2 regions of the Streptomyces sp. bgisy027 genome follow, and region 2 is predicted to be linked to the other one. Evidence: predicted binding sites of a transcription regulator. Region 2 holds the regulator's gene; the other holds the start of a gene.
The links. Region 2 encodes HrcA, which represses chaperone genes, less so after heat shock. Its sites were predicted from a motif close to TTNGCACTCNGNNNNNCNGAGTGCNAA; they were not measured.
Positions count from the first base shown of each region.

Region 1: the regulator HrcA is predicted to act here: its motif matches at 14,432-14,458, upstream of groL (chaperonin GroEL).

Region 1 is NZ_JBYIVZ010000017.1:95,180-111,022, reverse strand. It holds gene cdgB (diguanylate cyclase CdgB) at 292-1,947, shown strand; gene AC3ETA_RS19385 (CBM35 domain-containing protein) at 2,066-3,001, shown strand; gene AC3ETA_RS19380 (1-phosphofructokinase family hexose kinase) at 3,002-3,931, opposite strand; gene nagA (N-acetylglucosamine-6-phosphate deacetylase) at 4,076-5,287, opposite strand; gene AC3ETA_RS19370 (ROK family protein) at 5,287-6,231, opposite strand; gene AC3ETA_RS19365 (extracellular solute-binding protein) at 6,391-7,635, shown strand; gene AC3ETA_RS19360 (DUF3263 domain-containing protein) at 7,672-7,923, shown strand; gene otsB (trehalose-phosphatase) at 7,964-8,848, shown strand; gene AC3ETA_RS19350 (alpha,alpha-trehalose-phosphate synthase (UDP-forming)) at 9,033-10,535, opposite strand; gene AC3ETA_RS19345 (glucosyl-3-phosphoglycerate synthase) at 10,631-11,575, opposite strand; SAM riboswitch class I at 11,723-11,892, shown strand; gene thrC (threonine synthase) at 11,911-13,197, shown strand; gene AC3ETA_RS19335 (ubiquitin-like small modifier protein 1) at 13,309-13,584, shown strand; gene AC3ETA_RS19330 (cold-shock protein) at 14,027-14,233, shown strand; gene groL (chaperonin GroEL) at 14,621-15,843, shown strand, end outside.
Region 2 is NZ_JBYIVZ010000001.1:398,558-414,400, reverse strand. It holds gene AC3ETA_RS01820 (AMP-dependent synthetase/ligase) at 1-1,006, shown strand, start outside; gene AC3ETA_RS01815 (response regulator) at 1,095-1,655, opposite strand; gene AC3ETA_RS01810 (HAMP domain-containing protein) at 1,668-5,873, opposite strand; gene AC3ETA_RS01805 (SpoIIE family protein phosphatase) at 5,976-7,913, shown strand; gene hemW (radical SAM family heme chaperone HemW) at 7,957-9,189, shown strand; gene AC3ETA_RS01795 (Uma2 family endonuclease) at 9,290-9,862, shown strand; gene AC3ETA_RS01790 (DUF3097 domain-containing protein) at 9,852-10,655, opposite strand; gene AC3ETA_RS01785 (MBL fold metallo-hydrolase) at 10,687-11,430, opposite strand; gene hrcA (heat-inducible transcriptional repressor HrcA) at 11,595-12,611, shown strand; gene dnaJ (molecular chaperone DnaJ) at 12,612-13,748, shown strand; gene AC3ETA_RS01770 (nitronate monooxygenase) at 13,917-15,002, shown strand; gene AC3ETA_RS01765 (16S rRNA (uracil(1498)-N(3))-methyltransferase) at 14,999-15,748, shown strand.

The DNA of each region.
Region 1 (15,843 bases), on a different contig from region 2:
GCCCGAGAACGGACCTAGGACTCCCGACGGAGTCGCGCGGAACTGTTCGCGGCCGTTTCGTGCCATCTCCACGGGCATGCCAACTTTGCGTTCCGTAAACACACAGGAAAAACGCAGAAACACCGCTCAATTGTTCACGTTTAGCTGTGACTTGAGTCACAAGAGCCATTAATTGTTGACCCTGTGTACCGAGTGAGCAGCGCGCTGTGATTCAGTGGCGGGGACTAGCAAGGGACGTTACGCCGAAGCAGAACCCTTGATTCGCTGCGAGGTCTCGGGGGGAGGGCGAGCATGGAGACCGAGTCGGAGCCGTACGTCCGTCTTGCGACCCTGCGGCAGCTGCACCAGGTCATGGCGGACATGAACACGGCCCGCAGCCTGGCGGACACGCTCCAGACCGTGGCCGACGGCGTCGTCAACGGCCTCGGCTACGAGCTCGCGTGCGTCAACCTCGTACGCCCCGACGGCGATCTCGTCGTCGCCGCCTTCGCCGGCAACCCCGCCGCCGAGGCCCTCATCACCGGCCGGGTCGGCTCGCGCGAGTCGTGGGAGCGCCGGCTGAGCATGGGCCAGCACTGGGGCGACCTGGTGTTCATACCGCACACCGAGGGCTGGATCCTCGACGACGACGACGTCCCGCAGTGGTACACCGACGGGCCCGCCCCCCGTTTCGAGGACGAGTGGCACCCCTCGGACCGCCTGTTCGCGCCGATGTACACGCCCGGTGTGCAGGGCGGCGCGTGCGGCGAACTGATCGGCGTCCTGTCCGTGGACCGGCCGCGCAACGGCCGGCTGCCGGGCGCGTGGGGGCGCGAGGCGCTCCAGATGTACGCCTTCCAGGCAGCCATCGCGATCAGCAACGCACGTCTACGCGCGAATATGCAGCGGGCACTGGTCAGGCTGGAGCGCGAGCAGCAGGCCCTGCGCGCGAGCGAGGAGAGCTTCCGGCAGGCCTTCGAGTACGCCCCCTCCGGCATGGCCATCGCCGAGATGGGCGGCGACCAGCACGGTCGCATCCTGCGCACCAACGACGCGCTGTGCCGTCTCCTCGGCCGCCCCGCCTCCGCGATGCGCCGCTACTCCTTCTCCGACCTCGTCCACCCCGAGGACATCGGCACGCTGCTGCGGACGTCCGCCGAGGGCGGGCGCGCGGAGCTCAGGCTGGGGCGCCGGGACGGTTCGTACGTCTGGGTGTCGCTGCGCAACAGCGTCGTCGCGGACGCCGCCGACGGGCCCCGCTTCCTGCTGACCCACGTCGAGGACATCGAGGAGCGCAAGCGCCGCGAGCTCCAGCTCGCCCACCGCGCCTCGCACGACTCGCTCACCGGACTGCCGAACTCCGCCGAGCTGCGGGCGCGCCTGGCGGCGCGGCTGTGCCGGCGTCCCACGCACGCGGGTGCCCTGGAGTCCATGGACGCCGCCTACGGCCACCCCGCCGTCTTCGACGCCAACGGCCACGGCTTCGACTTCCCCGGTGTGGCGGCGCTGGACGCCTACGACCACCATGTGCACATCGTCTCCCCGGACGAGGCCGAGCGCGACGACGGCACCAAGGGGCTCGCGGTGCTCTTCTGCGACCTCGACGGCTTCAAGTCGATCAACGACCGGTTCGGGCACAACGCGGGTGACGCGGTTCTCATCGAGGTCGCCCGGCGGCTGACCCGGCAGGTCCGCGACGGCGACACCGTCGCCCGGCTCGGCGGCGACGAGTTCGTGATCCTCGCCGACGGGCTCGGCCGCGCCGACGCCCAGGACCTCGCCGTCCGGCTGCGCGGTGAGATCATCCAGCCGATCCGGGCCGAGGGCCGTGCCGTGCGGGTCGGGGCCAGCTTCGGCATCGGGTGGGCACACTGCGGGATGACCGCGGACGAAGTGTTGAAGTCCGCTGACGAGCGGATGTACGTAGAGAAACGATCTCGTCCCAAACAACACAGACGCGCGGGATGAATCCCAGGTCAGCGAGCTGATGCGGTCCGAGTCACCCGTTTGGGCCATCAGGAGCGGGTAGGCTCGCCCTTCTGACCGCCCCATCGCAACGCCCGCACCTGGTGAGGAGTACCAAGGGATGACGTCCGGCAACAACGGCGCCAGCACGCCCGAGGACGACGACCCGTTCGGCTACCTCTACGCCGACGGCCAGGCCAACGGAGCCCAGCCGCCGTCCGGTGGCTACGGCTACCCGAACGCCGTCAACCGGGTGCGTGCCGTCGGCCAGCGCCAGTACGGCCAGCAGCCGACCGCGGCGGCCCCCCAGATACCGCAGCAGCAGGGCGCCTACGGTCAGCCGAACGCGCACTACGCCGCGCCGGAGACACACCCCGGCGGGGCGACCACGGTCCAGCAGCAGCCGTCGTACGGCGGCGGGCGCGGCCGGGGCCCGAACACCAAGGGCCTCCTCATCGGCGCGATCGCGGTCGTCGCGGCGGTCGTCATCGGCATCAGCGTGGCGATGCTGGGAGGTGACGACGACAAGGACAAGAAGGACGACGCGGCACAGCCGACGCCGACGCAGTCCCAGCAGAGCAGCGCGCCGAGCCCGTCGAACAGCAACAGCGCCGCCGCCGAGGACGACCTGCCGACGATCGACGCCAAGGCCCTGGCTCTCGCCGGCGGTGCCGCCACCGCGTCCGACATCAAGGGCGCCCAGGCGGACGGCGGCGTCTATGTCACCGGCTTCAACCAGGTCGGCTCCTCGGTCTCCTGGTCCGTGAGCGACATCCCGAAGAGCGGCAAGTACACCGTCTACGTCGGCTACAGCGTCCCGGGCAAGGACCAGAACGCCACCCTGACGGTCAACGGCACGCCGTCCACCGCGCCGGTCAACTTCAAGAACTACGCCAACGGCCCCGAGGGCGACTACGAGAAGGGCTGGACGAAGACCTACAACTACGTCCAGCTCAACAAGGGCTCGAACACGATCAAGGTGTCCTGCGAGCAGGGCAACCAGTGCGACGCCCTCATCGACCAGATGTGGCTGGTCAAGGGCTGGGTCAAGTCCTAGTCACGCGGCGGTGACGTCCGCGGTCACCGCCACCCGGCTCAGGAACTCCTCGTAGGTCGCGCGGTCGAACTCGCCCGCCGCCGGGGACACGACGGTCGCCGCCGACAGGGCTGTCGCCCGGGTCAGCCGATCGGGCCAGGGGAGTTTCTCCACCAGCCCCGACAGCAGGCCCGCCACCGCCGCGTCGCCCGCGCCCGTAGGGTTGCCGTGCAGGCGGGTGGGCGGGGCGGCCTGCCAGCGGCCCTCGGGGGTGACGGCCAGGAGGCCGGCCTCGCCGAGGGACGCGACGACCGCTCGGGCGCCGCGCCTGCGGGCGTCCTGCGTGGCGCGCGACGGCTCGTGGGAGCCGGTCAGTTCGGCCAGCTCATCGGCGTTGGACTTGATGATGTCCGGGCGGGCGGCGACACCCCGGCGCAGTGCCTCGCCGCTGGTGTCCAGCAGGACGGGTACCTCGGCCGCCTTCGCGGACCGGACCAGACCGGCGTACGCACCCACCGGCACACCCGGCGGCAGGCTGCCGCACAGGGCCACCACGGAGGCCGACGCCAGCAGGTCGTCGTACGCCTCCTGGAAGGCGGACCACTCGGCGGGCGTGACCGTCGGGCCCGGCTCGTTGAGCTGGGTCGTGTCGCCGGTGCGCTCGTCGACCACGGCGATGGTGCGCCGGGTCGCGCCGGAGACCGGCAGCAGGGCGTCCACCACGCCGGGGACGCCGGTGAGCCGCTCCTGGACCACCCGGCCCGTCGCGCCGCCGGTGAAGCCCGTGACCGTCACCTCGTGTCCGAGGGCCGCCAGCACCCGGGCCACGTTCAGGCCCTTGCCGCCGGGGTGCTCGGTCACCTCGGAGACCCGGTGGGAGGCGTGGGGCCGCAGCGCCCGGACGCGATAGGTGATGTCGAGAGCGGTGTTCAACGTGACCGTGAGAATCACCTGTACTCGACCTCCCCCGAAGAGTTCGGCATGCGTGTGCCGTCCGTCCGCCGGTTGTTCGCTCCGGCAGATGCCGATCATGCCAAACGGGCGGCAGTCGTCCCAGTCTCGCAGGACAACCACCGCCCCCAACAGGCGGACACATCACCCCAGTTGCGGCTCAACCACCCATTCGCCCCGCCGCATCACGCCCTTGAGGTCGAAGTCGGAGTCCACGACGACCAGGTCGGCGTCCTTGCCGGGCTCCAGGGAGCCGATGCGGTCGTAGCGGCCGAGGAGGCGGGCGGGGTTCGCCGACAGGGCCGCCACCGCGTCCTCGATCGGCAGCCGGTCGACCGTCACCGCCCGCTTGAAGGCGCGGTCCAGGGTGAGGGTCGAGCCCGCGATCGAGCCGCCCTCGACCAGACGGGCCACCCCGTCGGCGACCTCGACCTCCAGCGGGCCGAGCATGTAGCGGCCGTCGCCGAAGCCGGCCGCGTCCATCGCGTCCGTGATGAACGCGACCCGGTCGGCGCCCGCGTGATGGAACGCCAGCTGCAGGGACGCCGGGTGCAGGTGCGTGCCGTCGTCGATCAGCTCGACCGTGACGCGCTCGTCCTCCAGCAGGGCGGCGATCGGGCCCGGCTCGCGGTGGCCGAGCGGCGGCATCGCGTTGAAGAGGTGGGTGGCGACCGTCGCGCCCGCCTCGATCGCCTCCACCGTCTGCTCGTAGCTGGCGTCCGTGTGCCCGATCGCCGCGATGACGCCGCGCTCGGCGAGGAGACGTACGGAGTCGATGCCGCCCGGCAGTTCGGTGGCGAGGGTGACCATCGTCGCGTGGCCGCGGGCCGCGTCGACCAGCCTGCGCACGTCCGCCGGGTCCGGGTCGCGCAGCAGCTCCTCGGAGTGCGCGCCCTTGCGGCACGGGGAGATGAACGGCCCCTCGAAGTGGATGCCCGCGATGTCGCCCTGCTCGGCCAGCTCGGCCAGCAGGCCCGCGCGCCGGGCGAGGAAGTCCATGTCGCCGGTGACGGTGGAGGCGACCAGGGTGGTGGTGCCGTGCAGGCGGTGGGTGTGGATGCCCCGCAGCACCTCCTCGGGGGTGCCCGAGGTGAAGGAGGCGCCGCCGCCGCCGTGGTTGTGGATGTCGATAAAGCCCGGCAGGAGCCAGTGGCCGCTCACGTCGATGTGGTGAGCGTTCTCCGGGGCCGCGCCGGCGATGCGCGTGCCGTCGACGATCAGCCGGCCCTGTTCCAGGGTTCCCGTCGGCGTGACCACGTTGGCGCCGGACAGGACGAGGGGTGCCTTGTCGGTTGCGGGGTGCGGGCGTTCCGTGGCTTGTCGCGCAGTTCCCCGCGCCCCCAGGTCGGCTGTCATCAGGGAGTTACCTCCGTACGGTCGGTTCGGTCGAGGAGATCCCAGGCCAGGAGCCCGGCGCCGAGGCATCCCGCCGTGTCGCCCAGGGCCGCGGGGACGATGGACGGCAGCTTCTGGAAAGTGACCCGCTGCCGGACCGCGTCCCGCAGTGGTGTGAACAAGGTTTCCCCCGCCTCGGCGAGGCCGCCACCGATGATCAGGGTGCGGGGGTCCAGCAGGGTGAGAGCGGTGACCAGGCCGTCGGCGAGGGCGTCCACGGCCTCCTGCCAGATCCGTACGGCGTTCGGGTCCCCGGACGCGACGGCCTTGGCGCAGTCCGCGGCGTCCGCCTCCGGGTCCCCGCAGGCCGCGGCCCACGCCTCGCTCACGGCCGCGGCGGACGCGAACCGCTCCAGGCAGCCGCGCTGTCCGCACGGGCAGGGGGCGCCGCCCGGCCGTACGACGATGTGGCCGATCTCGCCCGCGAAGCCGTGGGCGCCCGCCTCCACCCGGCCGTCGATGCCGATGGCGCCGGCGATCCCGGTGCCCAGCGGCACGAAGAGAAAGCGGTCGGCGCCCCGGCCCGCGCCGATCCGGCCCTCGGCGAGACCGCCGGTGCGCACGTCGTGGCCGAGGGCGACGGGGACCCCGCCGAGCCGCTCGGACATGAGCCGGCGCAGGGGTACGTCCCGCCAGCCCAGGTTGGCCGCGTAGGCGGCGATGCCGTGCTCCTCGTCGACGATGCCGGGGACGGCGACGCCGACGGCGGCCGCGGGCTCGCCGAAGCGCTCCTCGCCGTACCCGCGCAGCTCCGCGGCGAAGTCGAGGATTCCCTCGACGACCGCGTCCGGCCCGCGCTCGCGTCCGGTCGGGCGGCGGGCCTGGTGGAGCAGCTCACCACCCGCGCCCGCCAGGGCGGCCTTCATCCCGGTGCCGCCCACATCGAGGGCGATGACATGTCTCACGGGGGACAGTGTGGCTTGCGCACCCGCGAGAGGTCTAGTCCACTTACGTGGTGTAGACCTGATGGGGGCAATATGTATGACGTTTCGAAAATTTCGAACATGGGCGTGGGGCGGTTTGGCGTGCAGCGGCGTAGTCGTGGTCGTAGGCGTACGGGAGCGATGGCGGCGGTGTCCGCGCTGGGCCTGACGGCGGCCCTGGGAGGCTGCGGGCTGACCGGCGGCTCGGGCGACGTGACCCTGCGGCTGGTCGCCGCGGACTACGGGGACAGCGAGTCGAACGGCTCCCAGAAGTACTGGGACAAGCTCGTCACGGCCTACGAGGCCGAGCACCCCGGCGTCACGGTCGACGTCACCGTGTACTCCTGGAACGACGTCGACGCCAAGGTCAAGGAGATGGTCGACGCCGGGAAGGCCCCGGACATGGCCCAGATCGGCGCGTACGCCGACTACGCCGCGAAGGGCCTGCTCTACCGGGTCGACGATCTGCTCTCCATCCCCGTACAGGCGGACTTCGGCGCCCAGTTCGCGGACGCGGGCCGGGTGAAGGACGTGCAGTACGGCATCCCGTTCGCCTCCTCCACGCGGCTGCTCTTCTACAACAAGACGCTCTTCGAGAAGGCCGGCATCTCCGCGCCGACCACCTGGAAGGAGCTGGCCGCCGACGCCGAGGCGCTCAAGGCGCAGGGAGTGAGGACGCCGTACGCGCTGCCGCTCGGCGCCGAGGAGGCGCAGGCCGAGACGATGCAGTGGCTGCTCAGCGGCGGGGGCGGCTACACCGACCGAAACCTCGGCACGTACAGCATCGACTCCGCCGAGAACGTCGCCACCTTCGACTGGCTCAAGAACGACCTGGTCGGCAAGGGCCTCACCGGCCCGGTCGCACCCGGCGAACTCAACCGCGCCGACGCCTTCGCCGCCTTCGCGGCCGGTGACGTCGGCATGCTCAACGGCCACCCGACCCTGATGCAGATGGCCAAGAAGAAGGGCGTGAAGTTCGGCATGGTGCCGATGCCCGGCGTCGACGGCCCGAGCAAGGTCTCCATGGGCGTGGCGGACTGGATGATGGCCTTCAAGGAGAACGGCCACGCCGACGAGGTGGGCGACTTCCTCGACTTCGTCTACGACAAGCAGAACGTCCTGGACTTCTCCCGCGAGTACGACCTGCTGCCGGTGACGAACTCCGCGTCCACGGTGATGACCGCGGCCGAGCAGGACGCCGACCTCAAGCCCTTCCTGGAGCAGCTCCCGCTCTCCGAGCTCTACCCGGTCGGCCGCACGTCCTGGGCGGAGGTCAGCGCGGACATCAAGAAGCGCATAGGCAGGACCGTCACCTCCGGCGGCAGCCCCTCGGCGGTCCTCGGCGGGCTCCAGACGACGGCGACGCGGGCCGAGAGCGCCGAGTAGCGGCGGTTGTCGGTGGCGGGGGTTACGGTGCGAGCCATGGACCAGCACCAGGACCCGCCCGAGGCCGCCCTCGCCGAGCGCGAGCGGGCCATCCTCGCTCTGGAACGCCGGGGCTTTCCGGGCCCCGGCGTCAAGGAGCGCGCGATACGCGAGGAACTGGGCCTGGCCCCCGTCCGCTACTACCAGCTGCTGAACGCCCTGCTGGACGACCCGAGGGCCCTGGCCCACGACCCGGTCACGGTGAACCGGCTGCGGCGGGTGCGGGAGGCCCGGCGGGCGGAGCGCTGAGCGAGGGGTGGGCGGCGCCCTCGCTGGATAGGGTCGACGTATGGCCAGTGACAAGAAAAAGGATCTGACCGACCCCGACCCGGCCGGCGCCACGGCCCCTCTGCCCACCCCCGCGACCGCGCGCGGCCGTGACGGGCTCGCCGCGCTCCTCGCGAGGCCCGCGCGGGCACTGATCGCCCTGGACTTCGACGGGACGCTCGCCCCGATCGTGCCGGACCCGGAGCAGGCGCGGGCCCACCCCGACGCCCTCACGGCGCTCACGGCGCTCGCCCCGAAGGTCGCCGCCGTCGCGGTGATCACCGGCCGCCCGGCCGACGTCGCCGTCCGGTACGGCGGCTTCGCCGGGGTCCCCGGCCTTGAGCACCTCGTCGTGCTCGGGCACTACGGCGCCGAGCGCTGGGACGCCGTCAGCGGCGAGGTCACCGCGCCCGACCCGCACCCCGGCGTCGCGGCCGCACGGGCCGAACTCCCCGGCATCCTCGACGCGAACGGCGCCGGAACAGGCACCTGGACCGAGGACAAGGGACACGCCGTCGCCGTCCACACCCGCCGCGCGGCCGATCCCCAGGGCACCTTCGATGCCCTGCGCACCCCCCTCGCCGACCTGGCCGTGCGCAACGGCCTGATCCTCGAACCCGGCCGCATGGTCCTGGAACTGCGCCCGCCCGGCATGGACAAGGGCGTCGCGCTGAGCGAGTACGTACGGGAGCTCGGCGCCGAGTGCGTCCTGTACGCCGGCGACGACCTCGGCGACCTGTCCGCCTATGCCGCCGTCGACAAACTCCGCTCCGACGGCACCCCCGGCCTGCTGGTGTGCAGCGGCAGCGAGGAGGTCACCGAACTGTCGGAACGGGCGGACATCGTGGTGGACGGCCCGGCAGGGGTCGTACGGCTGCTGAAGGCGCTCGCCGACCGGGCCGGCTGACCCGCGGCTGCCTGCCCCGGCGGCTGGGCCCGGCCGGACCGAACGCCCGGTCACGGGTCGGCCGGAGCGAACGCGACCGGGCTGGGGCCGGTTGTCCGTCGCGGGCCGGGTGGCGGGACAGAGCCGGCCGGTCCCGGCCGGCAGGCCGCCCCGCTTCAGTCGGGCTGACCGGGCGCAGACGGGCTCACCGGGCTCCGGCGGGCGGACCCGCCTGTTCCTCCAGTGCGTGCAACTGGTCCAGGAACCACTGGGCGGGCGGCAGCGCGGTCGCGGCGGCCGCCAGGCGCTTCGAGCGCTCCGCCCGCTCCTCCGGCCGCACGGACAGGGCCTCGTGCAGCGCCCGTGCCGTGCCGACCACGTCGTACGGGTTGACGGTGATCGCGTCCTCGCCGAGCTCCTCGTGGGCCCCGGCCTCCCGCGACAGCACCAGCGCGCAGCCCTCGTCGGAGACGACCGGCACCTCCTTGGCGACGAGGTTCATGCCGTCCCGGATGGGGTTGACCAGCGCCACGTCCGCGAGCCGGTAGGCGGCCAGCGAGCGGGCGAAGTCGTCCTTGACGTGCAGCACGACCGGGGTCCAACCCGGCGTGCCGTACTGCGAGTTGACTTCGTCCGCCAGCCGCTGCACCTCGGCCGTGTAGTCCCGGTACACCGCCAGGTCCTGCCGCGAGGGGTAGGCGAAGGCCACGTGCACCACCCGCTCGCGCCACTCGGGGTGGTCGTCGAGCAGCTGCCGGTAGGAGAGCAGACCGCGCACGATGTTCTTGGACAGCTCGGTCCGGTCGACCCGCACGATCGTCCGGCGGGCGGTGCCGTCCGGGGCCGAGCCGATCTCGGCGCGGAGCGCGGTCATCCGCTCCGCCACGTCCGCCCGGTGGGAGCGTTCGCGCAGGAAGTCCGCGTCCGCGCCCAGTCCGTGCACGCCGATCCGCGTGCCCCCGAGCCCGTCGGCGAACCGGGCGCAGCACGCCTCGAACGCGTCCGCCCACCGCCGGGTGAGGAACCCCAGCCGGTCCGCGCCCAGCATCCCGCGCAGCACCTGCCCGGCGATGTCGTCGGGCAGCATCCGGAAGTACTCCGGCGGCGCCCACGGCGTGTGCGAGAAATGGCCGATCCTGAGGTCGGGGCGCAGCTCACGCAGCATCCCCGGCACCAGCGTCAGGTGGTAGTCCTGCACCAGCACCGCCGCCCCCGGCGCCGCCCGCCCGGCCAGCGCCTCGGCGAAGGCGCGGTTGTACGCCTCGTAGGACGCCCACTGCCGGCGGAACTCCGCGTCGAACACCGGCTCCAGGGGCGTCTGGTAGAGCATGTGGTGGACGAACCACAGCACCGAGTTGGCGATGCCGTTGTACGCGTCCGCGTGCACGTCCGCCGGGATGTCCAGCATCAGCACGCCGTCCTCTCCCGCCCGCCGCCCGCCACCACCCTTCTGCGGAGGGGCCTCCGGCCCCGCACCTGCGATTCCGCGCCGCACCGCCTCTCGGTCGCCGTCGGACAGCGCCGAGCACACCCACAGGGCGCCCGCGTCCGGCCCGATCGCCGACAGCCCGGAGACGACTCCGCCGCCCCCGCGCCTGGAGTGCAGCGAGCCGTCGTCCCGCACCTCGTACGAGACCGGGCCGCGGTTCGACGCGACGAGGACCTTGGCAGCACCGTGCGCACCCGGCGCATCCTGCGTGGAAGCCATAAGCCTCAACCTAGCCCGCCCCGGAAACGCTCAAACGTGCGGTTCCGCTCGCTGGAGGGCTCTGGTCCGCCCTGTATACGGCCGGTTTCCGGCGTTTACGCGACCTTCCGCTTCGCGTACTCGGCGATCTCCACCATCGGCGGCCGTTCCTCGGTGTCCACGGAGTACGTACGCGGCTCGAAACCGTCCTCGCCGCGCTCGAACTGGGTCAGCGACGGCCGCACCAGATGCCCGCGGGCCAGCCGCAGCTGCGCCGTGCGGTAGATCGCGGCGGACATCCGGCCGAGCGCCTGCCCGTCCTGGTGCCGGTGCTTGCGCACCCCCACGTCCACCTGGGCCAGCGCGTCCAGCCCCACCAGGTGCAGCGCGTCGACCAGCATGCCCAGCTCGACGCCGTACCCGACCGGGAACGGGAGCTGTTCCAGCAGGCTGCGGCGGGCCGCGTACTCGCCGCCGAGCGGCTGCACGAAGCCGGCGAGCTGCGGCCAGTGCATGTTGAGCAGCGGGCGTGCCATCAGCTCGGTGACCCGGCCGCCCTGCCCGGCCGCACCCCCCAGCGGACGGTCGTACATCGCCTTGACCAGGTCCACGCCGGGGTCGGTGAGCAGCGGGCCGACGATCCCGGAGACGAAGTCGGAGGAGAACTCCTTCAGGTCGGCGTCGATGAAGCAGACGATGTCGCCGCTCGTCACGAGCAGGGAGCGCCACAGGACCTCGCCCTTGCCGGGCACGGTGGGGACGCGCGGCAGGATGTCGTCGCGGTGCACCACCCGGGCGCCCGCCGCGGCGGCCACCTCGGAGGTGCGGTCGGTGGAGCCGGAGTCGACGACCACGATCTCGTCGACCAGCGGGACCTGCCGGACGAGGTCATGGGCGATGATCGAGACGATCTCGCCGACCGTCTCCTCCTCGTTGAGCGCGGGCAGCACGACGGACACCGACTGGCCCGTGCGCTGTTTGGCGGCCAGGATGTGATGCAGCGGGCGGTCGGCAACGGACCAGGAGCGGCTGCTCAGCCAGCGCTCTGCTTCTTCCAGCACGGTCGGCGGCTCCTCACTGTCGGGAGGTCTGTGATCCATCTCGCGGATCGGACGGCTATCTCAACTGTCCTGGCGTTCGGTTACAGTCTTGAACAACGCGGATGACCATCGCATGTCCGAGGTCGGCCGTCGTCCACAACCGAATACCGCTCATCCAGAGGGGCAGAGGGATACGGCCCGATGAAGCCCCGGCAACCCTCCAGTCGGTTCTCGTAGATCAGCGTCGATCGTCACGGCTGATCGTCTCCGCGAGGCTCCCGGCTAGGGAAGGTGCCAAATCCGTCTCACGGCGAGATGCGTCGTGAGGAAGATGAGGAGAAAGGGCCTCGCCTCACATGGCTGCGCAGACTGTTGCAAGCACCACCGAATCCACCGTAGACCTCGGCCCCGCCGCGGCGCTCTCCTGCCGCGAGTGCGGTCACCGGGTACCGCTCGGCCCGGTCTTCGCGTGCGAGGAGTGTTTCGGCCCGCTGGAGATCGCCTACGACTTCTCGGCCCACGACGCCGAGGAGCTCCGCAAGCGGATCGAAGCGGGCCCCGCGAACATCTGGCGCTACGCGCCACTGTTGCCCGTCCCGGCCGACGTCGCCGACAAGCCGAACCTCAACCCCGGCTGGACCAAGCTCGTCAAGGCCGACCACCTGGCGAACGAACTCGGCGTCGACGCCGGCAAGCTGTTCGTCAAGGACGACTCCGGCAACCCGACGCACTCCTTCAAGGACCGCGTCGTCGCCCAGGCCCTGGAGGCCGCCCGCGCCTTCGGTTTCACCACGCTCTCCTGCTCCTCCACCGGCAACCTGGCCGGCGCGGTGGGTGCCGCGGCCGCCCGTGCCGGCTTCCGCTCGTGCGTGTTCATCCCGCACGACCTGGAGCAGGGCAAGGTCGTCATGGCCGCGATCTACGGCGGCGAGCTCGTCGGCATCGAGGGCAACTACGACGACGTGAACCGTTTCTGCTCCGAGCTGATCGGCGACCCGGCCGGCGAGGGCTGGGGCTTCGTCAACGTCAACCTGCGGCCCTACTACGCCGAGGGCTCCAAGACCCTGGCGTACGAGATCTGCGAGCAGCTCGGCTGGCGGCTCCCGGACCAGTTGGTCGTCCCGATCGCGTCCGGCTCGCAGCTCACGAAGATCGACAAGGGGCTCCAGGAGCTGATCAGGCTCGGGCTCGTCGAGGACAAGCCGTACAAGATCTTCGGTGCGCAGGCCGAGGGCTGCTCGCCGGTGTCGACCGCGTTCAAGGCCGGCCACGACGTGGTCCGTCCGCAGAAGCCGAACACCATCGCCAAGTCGCTGGCCATCGGCAACCCGGCCGACGGGCCGTACGTCCTCGACATCGCGCGCCGCACCGGCGGGTTCGTGGAGGATGTGACGGACGAGCAGGTCGTCGAGGCGATCAAGATCCTCGCCCGGACCGAGGGCATCTTCGCGGAGACCGCCGGCGGTGTGACCGTGGGCGTGACGAAGAAGCTGATCGAGAACGGCGTCCTCGACCCCACCAGGACCACCGTCGTGCTGAACACCGGCGACGGCCTCAAGACGCTGGACGCGGTGGCCGGCACGGGGCTCACTGCGACAATCCGCCCCAACCTGGACTCGTTCCGCGAGGCCGGCCTCGCCTAGTCGTTTTTCGTCCGCGGGCCGGTGGGGGCTGGTCGCGCCCACGCGGCGGCAGCCGCAGATCGAACACGGCCCCGCGCCCCTGGGCCCGTACACCTGACCGGAGGTTTCATCGTGAGCGTCAACGTCCGCATCCCGACCATCCTGCGCACCTACACCGGCGGGCAGGCCGAGGTCGCCGCCGAAGGTGCCACCCTCGGCGAGGTCATCGCCGACCTGGAGAAGAACCACACCGGGATCGCCGCCCGGGTGCTCGACGACCAGGGCAAGCTGCGCCGGTTCGTCAACGTCTACGTCAACGACGACGACGTGCGTTTCGAGCAGGGCCTGGAGACGGCGACCCCGGACGGTGCGGGCGTTTCCATCATCCCGGCCGTCGCCGGCGGCTGACCGAATGACCGATCATTACCATCGGTAACCCAGGTTACTGAGAGTTCATCGAATTGCCTCCTCCGTGAGAGAAGCGGAGGGGGCAATTCTGTGTGGTTGAGCGAGGTACAGTTGGGGAACGTGCCGCCGGTCTCCGAGTCGGTTGCCTTGAATTTCTGCCGTAAGCCCGACAAGAAGTAGCCAAAGTGTGCGGGGTTTTTGCGGCTTTTGTTCCGTATGCCGGGTCCGACTTGACCTGAAGTCAGCGGAATTGTCCCCACATTCCCGACCGGGCGTGCCCGGATTTCTCGTCCGATTGACCTGTTGCAGACGGCAGTTGGGCAGATACATTCAGCCGCGGTCGACGCGTTCCGGCGCACGCCCCCGACCGATGGGGGGTGAGGTCTGACCCGGATCCGCGAAGTGTGGATCTGTGCAAGGGCCAGTAATAGGGGAGTTAGGCATGGCTCAGGGCACCGTCAAGTGGTTCAACGCGGAGAAGGGGTACGGCTTCATCGCGGTCGACGGTGGTGCGGATGTTTTCGTCCACTACAGCGCGATCCAGATGGACGGGTACCGCACCCTGGAAGAGGGCCAGCGGGTCGATTTCGAGATCTCGCAGGGTCAGAAGGGGCCGCAGGCGGACATGGTCCGACTGGCGACCGGCTGAAGCACGCGTCGACTAACAGCAGCGACGTACTTCTTCGAAGGGCCCGCACCTCCCGGGGTGCGGGCCCTTCGTCGCGTTCGCGCCCCGTTCGCGCCCTGTTCGCCCCGGCGGAGCGCCCCGCCCGATCCCCGGGAGCCGCTTGCGCCCGCCCGTCACCCGACCACCGCCCCTCAACGAGCGCCCGCTTCGCGAGCGCGCCTTGCACTCTCCTGGGTCGAGTGCTAATCATTGCGTTAGCACTCTGAAGGTGAGAGTGACAAAGAAGGACCGGGTCGGTGAGGCCCGCAGGCCAGGTGGGGCAAGGAACCACGAGGCATGTGAGCCGTCCGTCGCGGGCGCGGGCGCGGTCCGAAGGAATCACCCCCAGTCCTGGAGGGACCACTTCACATGGCCAAGATCATCGCGTTCGACGAGGAGGCGCGGCGCGGCCTCGAGCGCGGCATGAACCAGCTCGCGGACGCCGTGAAGGTGACGCTCGGCCCCAAGGGCCGCAACGTCGTCCTCGAGAAGAAGTGGGGCGCCCCCACGATCACCAACGATGGTGTCTCCATCGCCAAGGAGATCGAGCTCGAGGACCCGTACGAGAAGATCGGCGCCGAGCTGGTCAAGGAAGTCGCCAAGAAGACGGACGACGTCGCCGGTGACGGTACGACCACCGCGACCGTTCTCGCCCAGGCCCTGGTCAAGGAGGGTCTGCGCAACGTAGCCGCCGGCGCCAACCCGATGGCCCTCAAGCGCGGTATCGAGCGTGCCGTCGAGGCCGTCTCCGCCGCCCTGCTGGAGCAGGCCAAGGACGTCGAGACCAAGGAGCAGATCGCCTCCACGGCCTCCATCTCCGCCGCCGACACCCAGATCGGCGAGCTCATCGCCGAGGCGATGGACAAGGTCGGCAAGGAAGGCGTCATCACCGTCGAGGAGTCCCAGACCTTCGGTCTGGAGCTGGAGCTCACCGAGGGTATGCGCTTCGACAAGGGCTACATCTCGGCGTACTTCGCCACCGACATGGAGCGGATGGAGGCGTCGCTCGACGACCCGTACATCCTGATCGCCAACTCCAAGATCGGCTCCGTCAAGGACCTGCTCCCGCTCCTGGAGAAGGTCATGCAGTCGGGCAAGCCGCTGCTGATCATCGCCGAGGACGTTGAGGGCGAGGCCCTGTCGACCCTGGTCGTCAACAAGATCCGCGGCACCTTCAAGTCCGTCGCCGTCAAGGCCCCGGGCTTCGGTGACCGCCGCAAGGCGATGCTGAACGACATCGCCATCCTCACCGGCGGCGAGGTCATCTCCGAGGAGGTCGGTCTCAAGCTGGAGAACACCTCCCTGGACCTCCTGGGCAAGGCCCGCAAGGTCGTCATCACCAAGGACGAGACCACCATCGTCGACGGTGCCGGCTCCTCCGAGCAGGTCGCCGGCCGCGTGAACCAGATCCGCGCCGAGATCGAGAACAGCGACTCGGACTACGACCGCGAGAAGCTCCAGGAGCGTCTGGCGAAGCTCGCGGGCGGCGTGGCCGTCATCAAGGCCGGTGCCGCGACCGAGGTGGAGCTCAAGGAGCGCAAGCACCGCATCGAGGACGCCGTGCGCAACGCCAAGGCGGCCGTCGAGGAGGG
Region 2 (15,843 bases):
CTTCGAGAAGGTCTACAACGGGGTCGCCGCGAAGGCCCGCGCGGGCGGCGGCGCCAAGTACAAGATCTTCCAGTGGGCCGCCGGGGTCGCCCGCGAGTACGCCAAGGTCACCCAGGACAACTTCCGGCGCACCGGCACCCACTCCGCGCCGTTCGCTCTCGCCGCCAAGCACAAGGTCGCCGACACGCTCGTGTACGCCAAGATCCGCGAGGCCTTCGGCGGCAACCTGCGCGCCTGTGTCTCGGGTTCGGCCGCGCTCGCCCCGGAGATCGGCTACTTCTTCGCCGGCGCCGGCATCCACATCCTGGAGGGTTACGGCCTCACCGAGTCCTCGGCCGCGTCCTTCGTGAACCCGGGCGAGGCCTACCGCACCGGCACCGTCGGCAAGCCGCTGCCCGGTACCGAGGTCCGTATCGCCGACGACGGCGAGATCCTGCTGCGCGGTCCCGGCATCATGGAGGGCTACCACGGGCTGCCCGACAAGACCGCCGAGGTACTGGAGGCCGACGGCTGGTTCCACACCGGCGACATCGGTGAGCTGTCGCCCGACGGCTACCTGCGCATCACCGACCGCAAGAAGGACCTCATCAAGACGTCCGGCGGCAAGTACATCGCGCCCGCCGAGGTCGAGGGCCAGTTCAAGGCGGTCTGCCCGTACGTCTCCAACATCCTGGTGCACGGCGCCGACCGGAACTTCTGCACGGCGCTGATCGCGCTGGACGAGGTCGCGATCCAGGCGTGGGCCGAGGAGAACGGGCTGTCCGGGAAGCCGTACGCGGAGATCGTGGCCGCGCCGGCCACCGTGGAGATGGTCGACGGCTACGTCAAGAAGCTCAACGAGGGGCTTCAGAAGTGGCAGACGATCAAGAAGTTCCGGCTGCTGCCTCGGGATCTCGATGTGGAGCACGGTGAGATCACGCCGAGCCTGAAGCTGAAGCGGCCGGTCGTGGAGCGTGAGTACAAGGCGCTCATCGAGGAGATGTACGCCGGTACGCGCGAAGCGTAGGGGAGGGCGGGGGACTGCGTCGCGGCTGCCGGTAGGCGGTGGCCGGTCGCGCAGTTCCCCGCGCCCCCTTCAGGCGCGACGCGCAGCCCTAGCCGACCAGCCTGCGTATTTCGTGGACCCTCGCGCGCAGGTCCGTCAGGTCCGGGGCGCTGTCGTCGGACAACTGGTCCGCCAGGGCCGCCAGCCGGGTGCTCAGCTGCCTGCTCTGGATGTGCTCGCGGCTGAGCAGATGCTCCAACTGCCTGTTCTTGCGGTACAGATCCAGGAACACCGACACCTTCGCGCGCAGCACCCAAGGGTCGAACGGCTTGGTGAGATAGTCGGCGGCTCCGGTGGCGTAGCCGCGGAAGGCGTAGCCGGGCTCGTCCTCCGCGCCGGTCAGGAAGATGATCGGGACGTCCTTGGTCTGGTCGAGCCGTTTGATGTTCGCGGCGGTCTCGAAGCCGTCCATGCCCGGCATCCGGACGTCGAGCAGGACCAGGGCGAAGCGCTGCCGCAGCAGCGCCTTCATGGCCTCCTCGCCCGAACGCGCGCGGATGAGCGGCTCGTTGAGGGACCCCAGGACGGCCTCCAGCGCGATCAGGTTGTCCTCCATGTCGTCGACCAGGAGGATGCCGGCACGCTCGTCGGGCGTTGCCTCAGCGATCATGGTGAAGTGGCCTCATTCGGTGATGGTCGGCGGGACCTCTTCCTCCTCGGAAGCGTCCGGTCCCGGTACTGCGGTGTTCTCCGGGCCTGCGGAACGGCCCTCCGGCCGCGTGACCTCGGGGTCCAGGAGGTCGCAGACGACGGTGAGGAGCTGATCCACGTCCACCGGCTTCGGTACGTAGTCGTTGGCGCCCCGGGCGATGGACTTCTCCCGGTCTCCGGGCATGGCCTTCGCGGTCAGCGCGACGATGGGGAGATGGGCCCAGCGCGGTGTGCGCCGGATGGCGGAGATCGTCTCATATCCGTCCATCTCCGGCATCATGATGTCCATCAGAACGAGTTCGACGTCCGGGGTGCGCTCCAGCGTCTCGATGCCCTCGCGTCCGTTCTCCGCGTACAGCACCGGCATGCCGACCCGGCCCAGCACATGGGTCAGCGCGAAGACGTTGCGGATGTCGTCGTCCACGATCAGCACCCGCCGACCCGGCAGGACCTGGCCCGCCCGGCCCGTCTGCCACTCCTCCAGCTTGGTCGGCGTCGGCCATGAGTCCTCCGTGTCGTGGGCGGCCGCGTACGGCTCGGCCGACCGCTGCTCCGGCACCGGCAGCGGCCGGTCCTCGGGCACCGGCCCGGTCGCGGCGTGACCGGGGCTGACGACGGGGACGTACAGCGTGAACGTGGAGCCCTTGCCGGGCTCGCTCTCGGCGACGATACGGCCGCCCAGCAGACCCGCGATCTCGCGGCTGATGGACAGACCGAGTCCCGTGCCGCCGTACTTGCGGTTGGTGGTGCCGTCGGCCTGCTGGAACGCCTCGAAGATCACCGGGAGTTTCTCCCGCGCGATGCCGATGCCGGTGTCGGTGACCGCGAAGGCGATCACCTCGTCGCTCTCACGGACTCCCGCACTCTCGACTTCGTTCGAGCGGGGGGACCCCCATCGGCGCTCGGGGTCCTTCAGCCGGCCCACCCGCAGCTCGACCCGGCCCGTCGCGGTGAACTTGATCGCGTTGGACAGCAGGTTGCGCAGGATCTGCTGGAGGCGCTGTTCGTCGGAGTACATCTCGCGCGGCACGTCCTCGCCCACCGACACCTCGAAGGCGAGCCCGCGGTCCAGGGTGAGCGGGCGGAACGTGGCGTGGACGTAGTCGAGAAGTTTGATCAGCGGCAGCTTCTTCGGACGTACGTCCATCCGGCCCGCCTCGATCTTCGACAGGTCCAGGATGTCGTTGATCAGCTGGAGCAGGTCCGAGCCGGAGCGGTGGATCGTCGTCGCGAACTGGACCTCCTGGTCGGAGAGATGGCCGTCCGGGTTGTCGGAGAGCAGGCGCGCCAGGATCAGCAGGGAGTTCAGCGGGGTGCGCAGCTCGTGCGACATGTTCGCCAGGAACTCCGACTTGTACTGCGACGACGTCGCCAGCAGCGCCGCCTTCTCCTCCAGCTCGGCGTTCGAGCGCTGCAGCTCCGCCTGCTGCATCTGGAGTTCGTCCGAGCGTTCCTGGAGCTGCATGGCCAGGCGCTGGGACTCGCCGAGCAGGGACTCCGTACGGGAGTTGGCGATGATCGTGTTGATCGCGACGGCGATGGTGTTCACGAACTGGTCGAAGAACGCCAGGTGCACGTCGGAGAAGCGGGAGAAGGACGCCAGCTCGATCACGCCGAGGAGCTTGTCCTCGAACAGGATCGGGATGATGACGACGCTCGTCGGCGCCGCCTCACCCAGCCCGCTGTTGATCTTGATGTAGTCCGGCGGGGCCTCCTCGACGAGGATCCGCTTCTTCTCGCGCGCCGCCTGCTGGACCAGTCCGTGCACCGGGAGGCCGCCGGTCTCCACGGTCGCGCCCTGCGCCGAGCCGTACCCGGCGATGAACGCCAGCCCCTTGGCCGGAACGGTCGTGCGCAGCGAGGCGCTCTCCTCGTCCGGGTCGGCCAGGAAGAACGCGCCGTACTGTGCGTTCACGAGCGGCGTCAGCTCCCGGAGCAGCAGGTCGGCGACCTCCATCAGGTCGCGGTGGCCCTGCATCAGGGCGGCCAGGCGGGCCAGGTTCGATTCCAGCCAGTCCTTGGCGCGGGTCGTCTCGCGCAGGTTGGACACCATCAGGTTGATGTTGTCCTTCAGCTCGGCGTCCTCGCCGCGCGTCTCCACCGTGATCGAGCGGGACATGTCGCCCTGGGCCACCGCGGAGGCCACCTCGGCGATCGCGCGGACCTGGGTGGTCAGGTTCGACGCCAGCTCGTTCACGTTCGTCGTCAGGCGCTTCCAGGTGCCGTACACGCCCTCCACCCGTGCCTGGCCGCCGAGTTGGCCCTCGGAGCCCACCTCGCGGGCCACCCGGGTGACCTCGGAGGAGAAGGAGGAGAGCGTGTCGACCATCGTGTTGATGGCGGTCTTCAGCTCCAGGATCTCGCCGCGCGCGTCCACGTCGATCTTCTTGGAGAGGTCGCCGTTGGCCACGGCGGTGGTGACCTGGGCGATGTTCCGCACCTGGGAGGTGAGATTGTCGGCCATGTAGTTGACGTTGTCGGTGAGGTCCCGCCAGACGCCGGAGACGCCCAGTACCTGGGCGCGGCCGCCGAGCCGGCCGTCGGTGCCGACCTCGCGGGCCACCCGGGTGACCTCGTCGGCGAAGGCCCGCAGCTGCTGCACCATCGTGTTGACGGTGTCCTTCAGCTCCAGGATCTCGCCGCGCGCGTCGACGGTGATCTTCTTGGAGAGGTCGCCGTTGGCCACGGCGGTGGTGACCTGGGCGATGTTGCGGACCTGCGAGGTGAGGTTCAGCGCCATGAAGTTGACGTTGTCGGTGAGGTCCTTCCAGACGCCGGACACGCCCCGGACCTGGGCCTGACCGCCGAGGTTTCCTTCGGTGCCGACTTCGCGGGCGACGCGGGTGACCTCGTCGGCGAAGGCGGAGAGCTGGTCGACCATGGTGTTGATGGTCGACTTCAGCTCCAGGATCTCGCCCTTCGCCTCGACGGTGATCTTCTTGCCGAGGTCGCCCTGGGCCACCGCGGTGGAGACCAGGGCGATGTTCCTCACCTGTGAGGTGAGGTTGTCCGCCATGAAGTTGACGTTGTCGGTGAGGTCCTTCCAGACGCCGGAGACACCGCGCACCTGGGCCCGGCCGCCGAGGTTTCCTTCGGTGCCGACTTCGCGGGCGACGCGGGTGACCTCGTCGGCGAAGGCGGAGAGCTGGTCCACCATGGTGTTGATGGTCGACTTCAGCTCCAGGATCTCGCCCTGGGCGTCCACCGTGATCTTCTGCGACAGGTCGCCGTTGGCCACCGCGGTGGTCACCTGGGCGATGTTGCGGACCTGCGAGGTGAGGTTCGACGCCATGAAGTTGACGTTGTCGGTGAGGTCCTTCCACACGCCCGAGACGCCCCTCACCTGGGCGCGCCCGCCCAGCTGCCCCTCCGTGCCGACTTCGCGGGCGACGCGGGTGACCTCGTCGGCGAAGGCGGAGAGCTGGTCCACCATCGTGTTGACGGTCAGCTTCAGTTCGAGCAGCTCGCCGGTCGCCTCGACGGTGACCGTGCGGGTCAGGTCGCCCCGGGCCACGGCCGTCGTCACCGCGGCGATGTCACGCACCTGCGCCGTGAGCCGGGACGCCATCGCGTTGACGGCCTCGGTCACGTCCCGCCAACTGCCCGACAGGCCCCTCACCTTGGCCCGGCCGCCGAGCCGGCCCTCGGTGCCCACCTCACGGGCCACCCGGGTGACCTCGCCGGTGAACAGGGAGAGCTGGTCCACCATCTTGTTCACGGCCCGGCCCAGACGGCGCAGGTCGCCGCGTAACTGGCGGGTGCCGTCGTGCAGATCGACGCGCTGGGTGAGATCGCCGCCGGCCACCGCGTCCAGGACGCGCGTCGCGTTCGCCGCCGGGGCCACCAGGGCGTCGAGCAGATGGTTGACGTCGTTGACGCGGGTCGTCCAGTCGCCCTGGCCCGGGCTCGCCGAGAGCCGCTCGTCGAGCCTGCCGTGCCGGATCAACTCCCGCTTGACGCGCTGCACTTCCGTGTTGAAGTGCGTACTGCGGTCCATGATCTGGTTGAAGACCGCCGTCAGCTCGGCCACCACTCCCTCATCGGTCTCCGGGAGACGGCGGAAGTCCCCGTCCCGGGCCGCGGTCATCGCGGCGAGCAGCGGGCGCAGGTCCGATGCTCGAATTTGACCGTATTTCTGTCCTTCTTCGAGCACGCGCGTAGCACTGTTCTCACTCATGGCGGCCCACTTCGGTAACTCGGTGCTTATGGGCGCGGTCAGTCTGTCACTCTGTCGGCGTCGACTGAGGTGTATTCGTCCGAACCGCTCGGGGAGCTGTACATGGGGGCCATTCCGGTGCAACGGGAGACCATCACCCGTGCCTGTGATGCGCCCGCGCCCGGAAACGAGTGCGCGCAGGCCCGCACCGTCCTCCCCGGCAGCCCCCTCTCCCCGGGCTCCGCCCGCACCCTCGTGCGCGCCGCTCTCGACGACTGGGCCTCCTCCGGTCTCCCCGGCACCGAGCACATCGGCGAGCGGCTCCTCGACGACGCCGTCGTGGCCGTCAGCGAACTCGTCACCAACGCCGTCGTGCACGCCGGCACCGAGGTCGAGCTCAGCTGCCGCCTGGAGGAGGACGGCGCCCTGCTCGTCGAGGTCCTGGACCACCATCCCTCCCGCGCCCCGCGCGACGGGGAGCTGGAGGCGCCGTACGAGACACCCGAGTACGGGCGCGGGCTGCGGCTGGTGGCCCGGCTCGCGGAGTCCTGGGGCGTCACCTACCGCACCGGCGCCAAGACCGTGTGGGCGCGGCTGCCCGCCGAGGACCCCGTGGCGGTCAAGGACGACATCGAGGCGTACGCCGAGGAACGCGCACTGGAGCGCGGGCTGCGGGTCGCCGAGATCCTCGCCCCCGAGCCCCAGCGGGCCGAGCGCGAGCGGGACTGGCTCAACCGGGGCGCCCTGTCCTTCCTCGCGGAGGCCTCCGACCTGCTCGCCGGGCAGCTCGACGAGAACCTCGTCGCCGCGCTCGCCGGCCAGCTGATCGTGCCGAGGCTCGCGGACTGGTGCGCGGTCTGGCTGGAGGACGAGGTCGCCGGGCGCTGGGGATACGCCCGCTCCGGCGACGGGGACAGCGGCGGCGGCTGGGCCGTGGACGGCATCGCCGGGACCGGGCCCCGGCTCGCCCGGGTCTGGCACGGCTCCGAGAACCTCATCGAGGAACTGCGCCGGGTCCTGGAGAAGGAGCCGCCGCTGCCGCCCGACAACCACCGCACCGGGCCCGTCCCCTACCCCTGGCCCGGCGACGCGCTCGGCCGGCGCCAGGAGCACGGCACCGCGCTCGCGTACCGCCTGATCGCCGGCGGCCACCCGCTGGGCACGCTGGTCATCGGGCGGGCCGACCTCGTGCGCTTCCCCGACGAGGTCACCGGACTGGTCGAGGACCTCAGCCGCCGGGTCGCCCTGGCCATCGGCGCGGCCCGCCAGTACGCCCGGCAGGCCACCATCAGCCGGGTCCTCCAGCGCGGACTGCTGCCCGGCGCCGTCGCGGAGATCCCCGGTGTGGCCAGCGCGCTGGTGTACGAGCCGTGCGACAAGGGCGGTCCCAGCGGCGACTTCTACGACCTCTTCCCGGCCCGCGACGGCCGCTGGTGCTTCGCCATCGGCGACGTCCAGGGCAAGGGACCCGAGGCGGCCGTCGTGATCGGCATCGCACGGCCCTGGCTGCGGCTCCTGGCCCGCGAGGGCTACCGCGTCTCCGACGTCCTGGACCGCCTCAACCAGCTCCTCCTCGACGACGCCACGGAAGCCGCCGACGCCGCCGCCCGCGCCCTCGTCGGCCCGGCGGCGCCCGGCGACGGCCCGCAGACCCGGTTCCTGTCCCTCCTCTACGGCGAGCTCACGCCCTTCGACGGCGGCATCCGCTGCACCCTCGCCTCCGCCGGCCACCCGCTGCCCCTGCTCCTCGGCGCGGACGGCGAGGTCCACACCGCCGCCCAGCCGCAGACCCTCCTCGGGGTCGTCGAGGACGCGACGTACACCAGCGAGACCTTCGAGCTGCGCTCCGGCGACACCCTGCTGTGCGTGACCGACGGGGTGACCGAGCGGCGCAGCGGCTCCCGCCAGTTCGACGACGGCGACGGCCTCGCGACCGCGCTCGCCGGGTGCACGGGCCTGAACGCCCAGCTGATCGCCGAACGGATCCGCCGCCTCGTGCACGAGTTCGGCGGGCGCCCGCCGGAGGACGACCTGGCGCTGCTGGTACTCCAGGCCGAGTGACCGGCGGGGAGGGACACTCGCCCAGTACGGGACAATGGAACCCATGCCCTCCGCACTCCCCGACGGCGAGCCCGTTCCCGACGACGGCGCGCTGCCCGCCGCCGCGCTCACCGGGACCGCCGACCGCCCCCTCGGCTTCTATCTGCACGTCCCGTACTGCGCGACCCGCTGCGGCTACTGCGACTTCAACACCTACACCGCGACCGAGCTGCGCGGCACCGGCGGAGTGCTGGCCTCCCGCGACAACTACGCCGACACCCTCGTCGACGAGGTCCGCCTGGCCCGCAAGGTCCTCGGCGACGACCCGCGCGAGGTCCGCACGGTCTTCGTCGGCGGCGGTACGCCCACCCTGCTGGCCGCCGGTGATCTCGTACGGATGCTGGGGGCGATCCGCGACGAGTTCGGGCTGGCGCCCGACGCGGAGATCACCACGGAGGCGAACCCGGAGTCGGTGGACCCGGCCTATCTGGCCACGCTCCGCGAGGGCGGCTTCAACCGGATCTCCTTCGGCATGCAGAGCGCGAAGCAGCACGTGCTGAAGATCCTCGACCGCACGCACACACCCGGCCGCCCCGAGGCCTGCGTGGCGGAAGCCCGCGCGGCGGGCTTCGAGCACGTCAACCTCGACCTGATCTACGGCACCCCGGGCGAGTCCGACGACGACTGGCGGGCCTCGCTGGAGGCGGCGCTCGCCGCCGGACCCGACCATGTCTCGGCGTACGCCCTGATCGTCGAGGAGGGCACCCAGCTGGCCCGCCGCATCCGCCGGGGCGAGGTCCCGATGACGGACGACGACGTCCACGCGGACCGCTACCTGATCGCGGACGAGGTGATGTCGGCGGCCGGATTCGACTGGTACGAGGTCTCCAACTGGGCCACCTCCGAGGCCGCCCGCTGCCTGCACAACGAGCTGTACTGGCGCGGCGCCGACTGGTGGGGCGCGGGCCCCGGAGCCCACTCGCACGTCGGCGGGGTGCGCTGGTGGAACGTCAAGCACCCGGGCGCGTACGCGGGCGCCCTGGCGGCGGGACGGTCACCGGGCGCCGGGCGCGAACTCCTGTCGGAGGAGGACAGGCGGGTCGAGCGGATCCTGCTGGAGCTGCGGCTCCGGGAGGGCGCACCGCTGGCACTGCTCCGTCAGGAGGGACTCGCAGCGTCGCGCCGGACCTTGTCGGAGGGGCTACTACAGGCCGGTCCGTATGAGGAGGGGCGTGCGGTACTGACGCTTCGGGGGCGGTTGCTGGCGGATGCGGTGGTCAGGGACTTGGTGGACTGATCACTCGGGCGAGTGAATCGGTGCGGAACGTCGGTTCGGTCCCTAACCTGATTCGTAGGCTGCCGCCAAAAGGACGCGGCGGATGTGGAGGGCCACGGAGATGACCGCTGTGGATGATCGCCGGGTGCATGAGGCATTCGAGAACCTTGAGGTCCCCGAGGGCTTCAAGGCTGAGCTCATCCGGGGGGAAATCGTGATGATGGCCGGACCCGACAAGGTCCACAACCGCATCGTGCAGGCAGTGCAAGATCAGATCCCGTCGGCCGGATGGGACCGGCTGCAAACGCAGGACGTCGCCTTTCCCGGTCAGGACAGCGAGCCACAACCGGACCTCGTCGTCCTGGAGGTCGGCGCCGATGACGGCCCCGGGCGGCTCGTGCCCGCAGGTGCCGTGACCTTGTTGGTGGAGGTCGTCTCCAAGACCAGCGTCCACCGTGACTACGTGGAGAAGCGGTCGATCTACGCAGCCGGTGGGGTCCCCGCATACCTGATCATTGACCCCTTCGAAGCCAAGTGCCTGGTGTTGTCGGAGCCGATCGGGAGCGGTGTTTCGGCCGACTATCAGTCGGAGCGAACCCGTAAGTTCGGGGATTCGGTGCCGCTGCCATGGGTGAGCATCGATCTGGACACGAGCAGGTTCGGCACCTTGCCGCCGCTCGGTGCTACGCCGTGACGAAGTCGATCAGTTCCTCCACCCTCCCCAGCAACTCCGGCTCCAGGTCCTTGTAGGACCCCACCCGCTGGAGAATCGCCTGCCACACTGCCCCGGTGTTGTCCGACGGCCAGCCCAGGGCCCGGCAGACCCCGGTCTTCCAGTCCTGGCCGTGCGGGATCCGGGGCCATGCCTCGATGCCGAGGGCCGACGGCTTCACCGCCTCCCAGATGTCGATGTACGGGTGGCCCACCACCAGGGCGTGCTCGTTCGTCACCGACTCGGCGATGCGCCACTCCTTGGTGCCGGGCACCAGGTGGTCCACCAGGACGCCCAGGCGCGCGTCCGGACCGGGTGCGAATTCGGCCACGATCGACGGCAGGTCGTCGACGCCCTCCAGGTACTCCACGACCACGCCCTCGATGCGCAGGTCGTCGCCCCACACCTTCTCGACCAGCTCGGCGTCGTGCCGGCCCTCCACGTAGATACGGCCGGCGCGGGCAACGCGGGCGCGGGCGCCGGGGACCGCGACCGAACCGGACGCCGTACGGGTGGGGCGTACCGGAGCCGCCCCCGACGGGCGGACCAGCGTGACGGCCTTGCCCTCCAGCAGGAATCCGCGCGGCTCCAGCGGGAACACCCGGTGCTTGCCGAAGCGGTCCTCCAGGGTCACCGTGCCCGCCTCGCAGCGGATCACCGCGCCGCAGAACCCCGTGCCGGGCTCCTCGACCACCAGGCCGGGCTCCGCCGGGACCTCGCGGACGGGCTCGGGCTTCTTCCAGGGCGGGGTCAGGTCCGGGGAGTACTGGCGCATTCGGATGACGATAGGAGAAGCACGCCCGCGCTCACTGCGACACGCCGAATTCCGACGCGAGCTCGTCGCGCTGGCGCCGTACGAACTCCGCGTCCACCACCGCTCCGTGACCGGGCACGTACAGCGCGTCCTCACCGCCCAGGGACAGCAGCCGGTCCAGCGCGGCCGGCCAGTGCGAGGGCACCGCGTCGGGACCGGCCTGGGGCTCGCCCGACTCCTCCACCAGATCGCCGCAGAAGACCACCTCCCGATCGCCTGTGACGTCGCCCGGCACGAACACCACGAGGTCGTGCGCGGTGTGGGCGGGGCCCAAGTTCGCCAGCAGGACCCGGCGGCCACCGCCCAGGTCGAGCGTCCACTCGCCGCTGACCTGGTGTCGTGGCCGGATCAGCGCGTCCACCGCCTCCTCCGCCGCGGCCGGATCCAGACCGTGGCGCACCGCGTCGGCCCGCAGCTCCTCGCGCGCCTGCCGGCCGTCGAGCACCGTGTCCATGCCGACCGGGCCGTAGACCTCCGCGCCCGCGAACGCGGCCGCCCCGAAGACATGGTCGAAGTGGGGATGCGTCAGCGCGAGATGAGTCACACGGTGACCGGCGAGCAACTGCGCCTGCGTACGCAACCGCACGCCCTCCGCCAGGCTCGACCCGGCGTCGACGACCAGCGCGCTGCCGTCCCCCACGACCAGCCCCGCCGTGCAGTCCCACCCCGGGAGCCGGCACCTGCCCACCCCGGACGCCAGCCGCTCCCATCCCAGCTCTTCCCAAGTCACCGTCATGCGGCGACGCTAGCGGGGACACCCGCGTCGAGCACGGCGGACCTGGCCCGGCCTTGCCCGGGGTGTACCCCACCGCCGTACACTGGCCGGGGACGGCTGGCACTCGGATGGACAGAGTGCCAGGAAAGATGTCAAGGGGAACGAGTTCTGGAGGTGTGCGCGAGATGCTGAGCGAACGCAGGCTCCAGGTGCTGCGCGCCATCGTCCAGGACTACGTCGGGACGGAGGAGCCGGTCGGCTCCAAGGCGCTCACCGAGCGGCACAACCTCGGTGTCTCCCCGGCGACCGTCCGCAACGACATGGCGGCCCTGGAGGACGAGGGCTTCATCGCCCAGCCGCACACCAGTGCCGGGCGCATCCCCACCGACAAGGGTTACCGGCTGTTCGTCGACAAGCTCGCCGGCGTCAAGCCGATGACCCCGCCCGAGCGACGCGCCATCCAGAACTTCCTCGACGGCGCCGTCGACCTCGACGACGTCGTGGCCCGCACGGTACGGCTGCTCGCGCAGCTCACCCGGCAGGTCGCCGTCGTGCAGTACCCGTCGCTGACCCGGTCCACCGTCCGGCACGTCGAGCTGCTCTCGCTCGCGCCCGCGCGGGTGATGCTCGTGCTGATCACGGACACCGGCCGGGTCGAGCAGCGGATGATCGACTGCCCGGCGCCCTTCGGCGAGGCCTCGCTCGCGGATCTGCGGGCACGGCTGAACAGCAAGGTCGCGGGGCGGCGCTTCACCGATGTGCCCAGGCTCGTCGAGGACCTCCCCGAGGGCTTCGACCACGAGGACCGCGGCACCGTCTCGACCGTGCTCTCCACCCTCCTGGAGACACTCGTCGAGGAGAACGAGGAGCGGCTGATGATCGGCGGCACCGCCAATCTCACCCGCTTCGGGCATGACTTCCCCCTCACCATCCGGCCGGTCCTGGAAGCCCTGGAGGAGCAGGTCGTCCTCCTCAAGTTGCTTGGCGAGGCCGGGGATTCGGGCATGACCGTGCGGATCGGGCACGAGAACGCCTATGAGGGACTCAACTCCACTTCAGTGGTCTCGGTGGGCTACGGTTCGGGCGGCGAGGCAGTCGCCAAGCTCGGCGTGGTCGGACCGACCCGCATGGATTACCCGGGAACGATGGGAGCGGTACGCGCAGTGGCACGTTACGTCGGACAGATCCTGGCGGAGTCGTAAGTGGCCACGGACTACTACGCCGTGCTCGGCGTGCGTCGCGACGCGTCGCAGGAAGAGATCAAGAAGGCCTTCCGGCGGCTCGCCCGCGAGCTGCACCCGGACGTCAACCCGGATCCGAAGACCCAGGAGCGGTTCAAGGAGATCAACGCCGCTTACGAGGTGCTGTCGGACCCGCAGAAGAAGCAGGTCTACGACCTCGGCGGCGACCCGCTCTCGCAGGCGGGCGGCGCGGGCGCGGGCGGCTTCGGCGCCGGTGGCTTCGGCAACTTCTCGGACATCATGGACGCGTTCTTCGGTACGGCGTCCCAGCGCGGTCCGCGCTCGCGCACCCGGCGCGGCCAGGACGCGATGATCCGGCTGGAGGTCGAGCTCGACGAGGCGGCCTTCGGCACGACGAAGGACATCCAGGTCGACACGGCCGTCGTCTGCAACACCTGTAGCGGTGAAGGGGCCGCACCCGGCACCTCCGCCCAGACGTGTGACATGTGCCGCGGCCGCGGTGAGGTGTCCCAGGTGACGCGGTCCTTCCTGGGCCAGGTCATGACGTCGCGGCCCTGCCCGCAGTGCCAGGGCTTCGGCACCGTCGTCCCGACGCCGTGCCCCGAGTGCGCCGGCGACGGCCGCGTGCGGTCCCGCCGCACCCTCACGGTCAAGATCCCGGCCGGTGTCGACAACGGCACCCGGATCCAGCTCGCCGGTGAGGGCGAGGTCGGGCCCGGCGGCGGTCCCGCCGGTGACCTGTACGTCGAGATCCACGAACTCCCGCACTCCACGTTCCAGCGGCGCGGCGACGACCTGCACTGCACGGTGACGATCCCGATGACGGCGGCGTCCCTCGGCACCAAGGTGCCGCTGGAGACGCTGGACGGCATGGAGGAGGTCGACATCCGGCCCGGCACCCAGTCCGGCCAGTCGATCCCGCTGCACGGCCGCGGTGTCACGCATCTGCGGGGCGGCGGCCGCGGCGACCTCATCGTGCACGTCGAGGTCCAGACCCCGACCAAGCTGGACCCCGAACAGGAGCGGTTGCTGCGCGAGCTGGCCAAACTGCGGGGCGAGGAACGCCCGCAGGGGCAGTTCCAGCCGGGTCAGCAGGGGCTGTTCTCGCGGCTGAAGGATGCTTTCAACGGTCGCTGACCCGTGGGTGGGGGCGGCTCGCCGTGGCCGGGGGCTGCCGCCCCCGGACCCCCGCTACGGCCCTGAAGGGGCCTCGTCCTCGAACGCCGGACGGGCTTCCTTCAGCCGGCTCCCGCCAAGCGGTAGACCCGATTCGGACTTGTTCGGAGGACGTGACAACATGCCGTCATGTCCTCCGCGCTGACCGATCTTTTCCCCCATCCGATCGTGCAGGCCCCCATGGCGGGCGGCGTCTCCGTGCCGCATCTCGCTGCCGCCGTGTCCGAGGCCGGTGGGCTGGGCTTTCTCGCCGCCGGGTACAAAACCGCCGACGGGATGTACCAGGAGATCAAGCAGCTGCGGGGACTGACCCAGCGCCCCTTCGGCGTGAACGTGTTCATGCCGCAGCCCGAGTACGCCGACGCGGCCGCCGTGGACGTCTACCGTCACCAGCTCGCCGGTGAGGCCGCCTGGTACGAGGTCGAGCTGGGGGACCCGGACAGCGGTCGCGACGACGGCTACGACGCCAAGCTCGCCGTGCTGCTCGACAACCCGGTGCCGGTCGTCTCCTTCCACTTCGGCGTGCCCGGCGCCGAGGTACTGGAGTCCCTGCGCCGCGCCGGCACCGTCACCCTCGTCACCGCCACCACCCCGGACGAGGCACTCGCCGTGCAGCGGGCCGGTGCCGACGCCGTGATCGTGCAGGGCGTCGAGGCCGGCGGCCACCAGGGCACCCACCGCGACCACCCCGAGACCGACTGCACCGGAATAGGGCTGCTGTCGCTTCTCGCCCAGGTCCGCGAGACCGTCAGCCTGCCGCTGGTCGCCGCCGGCGGCATCATGCGCGGCAGCCAGATCGCCGCCGTCCTCGCGGCCGGCGCCGGCGCCGCCCAGCTCGGCACCGCCTTCCTCATCACCCCGGAGTCCGGCGCCAACGCCCTGCACAAGCAGGCGCTGACCAACCCCCTGTTCGTGCGCACCGAGCTGACGCGCGCGTTCTCCGGACGCCCCGCGCGCGGCCTCGTCAACCGCTTCATGCGCGAGCACGGCCCGTACGCCCCCGCCGCCTACCCCGAGGTCCACCACCTCACCTCGCCGCTGCGCAAGAAGGCCGCCGCGTCCGGCGACCCGCAGGGCATGGCGCTGTGGGCCGGGCAGGGCCACCGCATGGCCCGCGAACTCGCCGCCGGGCGGCTGGTGGAGGTCCTGGTCGCCGAACTGGACGCGGCGTCGACAGCGTTGTCGGCCTACCCGGAGGGCGGTGCGGCCGGATGACCGCGCCGGTCTTCGTCGTCGAGTCGATGGAGCGGGCCGGCGGCGCCGAGTTCGTGCTCGACGGTCCCGAGGGCCGGCACGCCGTCTCGGTGAAGCGGCTGCGGGCCGGCGAGGACGTCGTCCTCACCGACGGGCACGGCCGCTGGGCCGAGGGTGTGGTCAAGGCGGCCGAGGGCAAGGACCGGCTGGTGCTGGAGCTCGGTGCCGTGGCCGAGGAGGCCCCCGAGCGGCCCCGGATCACCGTCGTGCAGGCCCTGCCCAAGGGCGACCGCGGTGAACTCGCCGTCGAGACCATGACCGAGACCGGCGTCGACGCGATCGTGCCGTGGGCGGCCGCCCGGTGCATCACGCAGTGGAAGGGCGAGCGGGGCCTCAAGGCGCTCGGCAAGTGGCGGGCCACCGCCCGCGAGGCCGGCAAGCAGTCGCGCCGGGTGCGCTTCCCCGAGGTCGCGGACGCGGCGACGACCAAGCAGGTCGCGGCGCTGCTCGCGGCGGCCGACTTCGCCGCCGTACTGCACGAGGACCGCGACTACGGCAGCGAGCCCCTCGCGACCGCCGACCTGCCGGCCGAGGGCGAGATCGTGCTCGTCGTCGGGCCGGAGGGCGGGGTGTCGCCGGAGGAGCTCGTCCTCTTCGAGGAGGCGGGGGCGAAGGCGTACCGTCTGGGCCGTACCGTCCTGCGCACCTCGACCGCCGGAACCGCGGCGACGGCACTGCTCCTCGGCCGTACCGGCCGCTGGTCCTGACATCGGTCGCGCGTCCGGTTCGCAACCCGGTGGAATGGTGTTCGGCTCATCGCGCGCGATGGGCGGTTGGCGTTGCCACGGTCATCGCGTCCGAC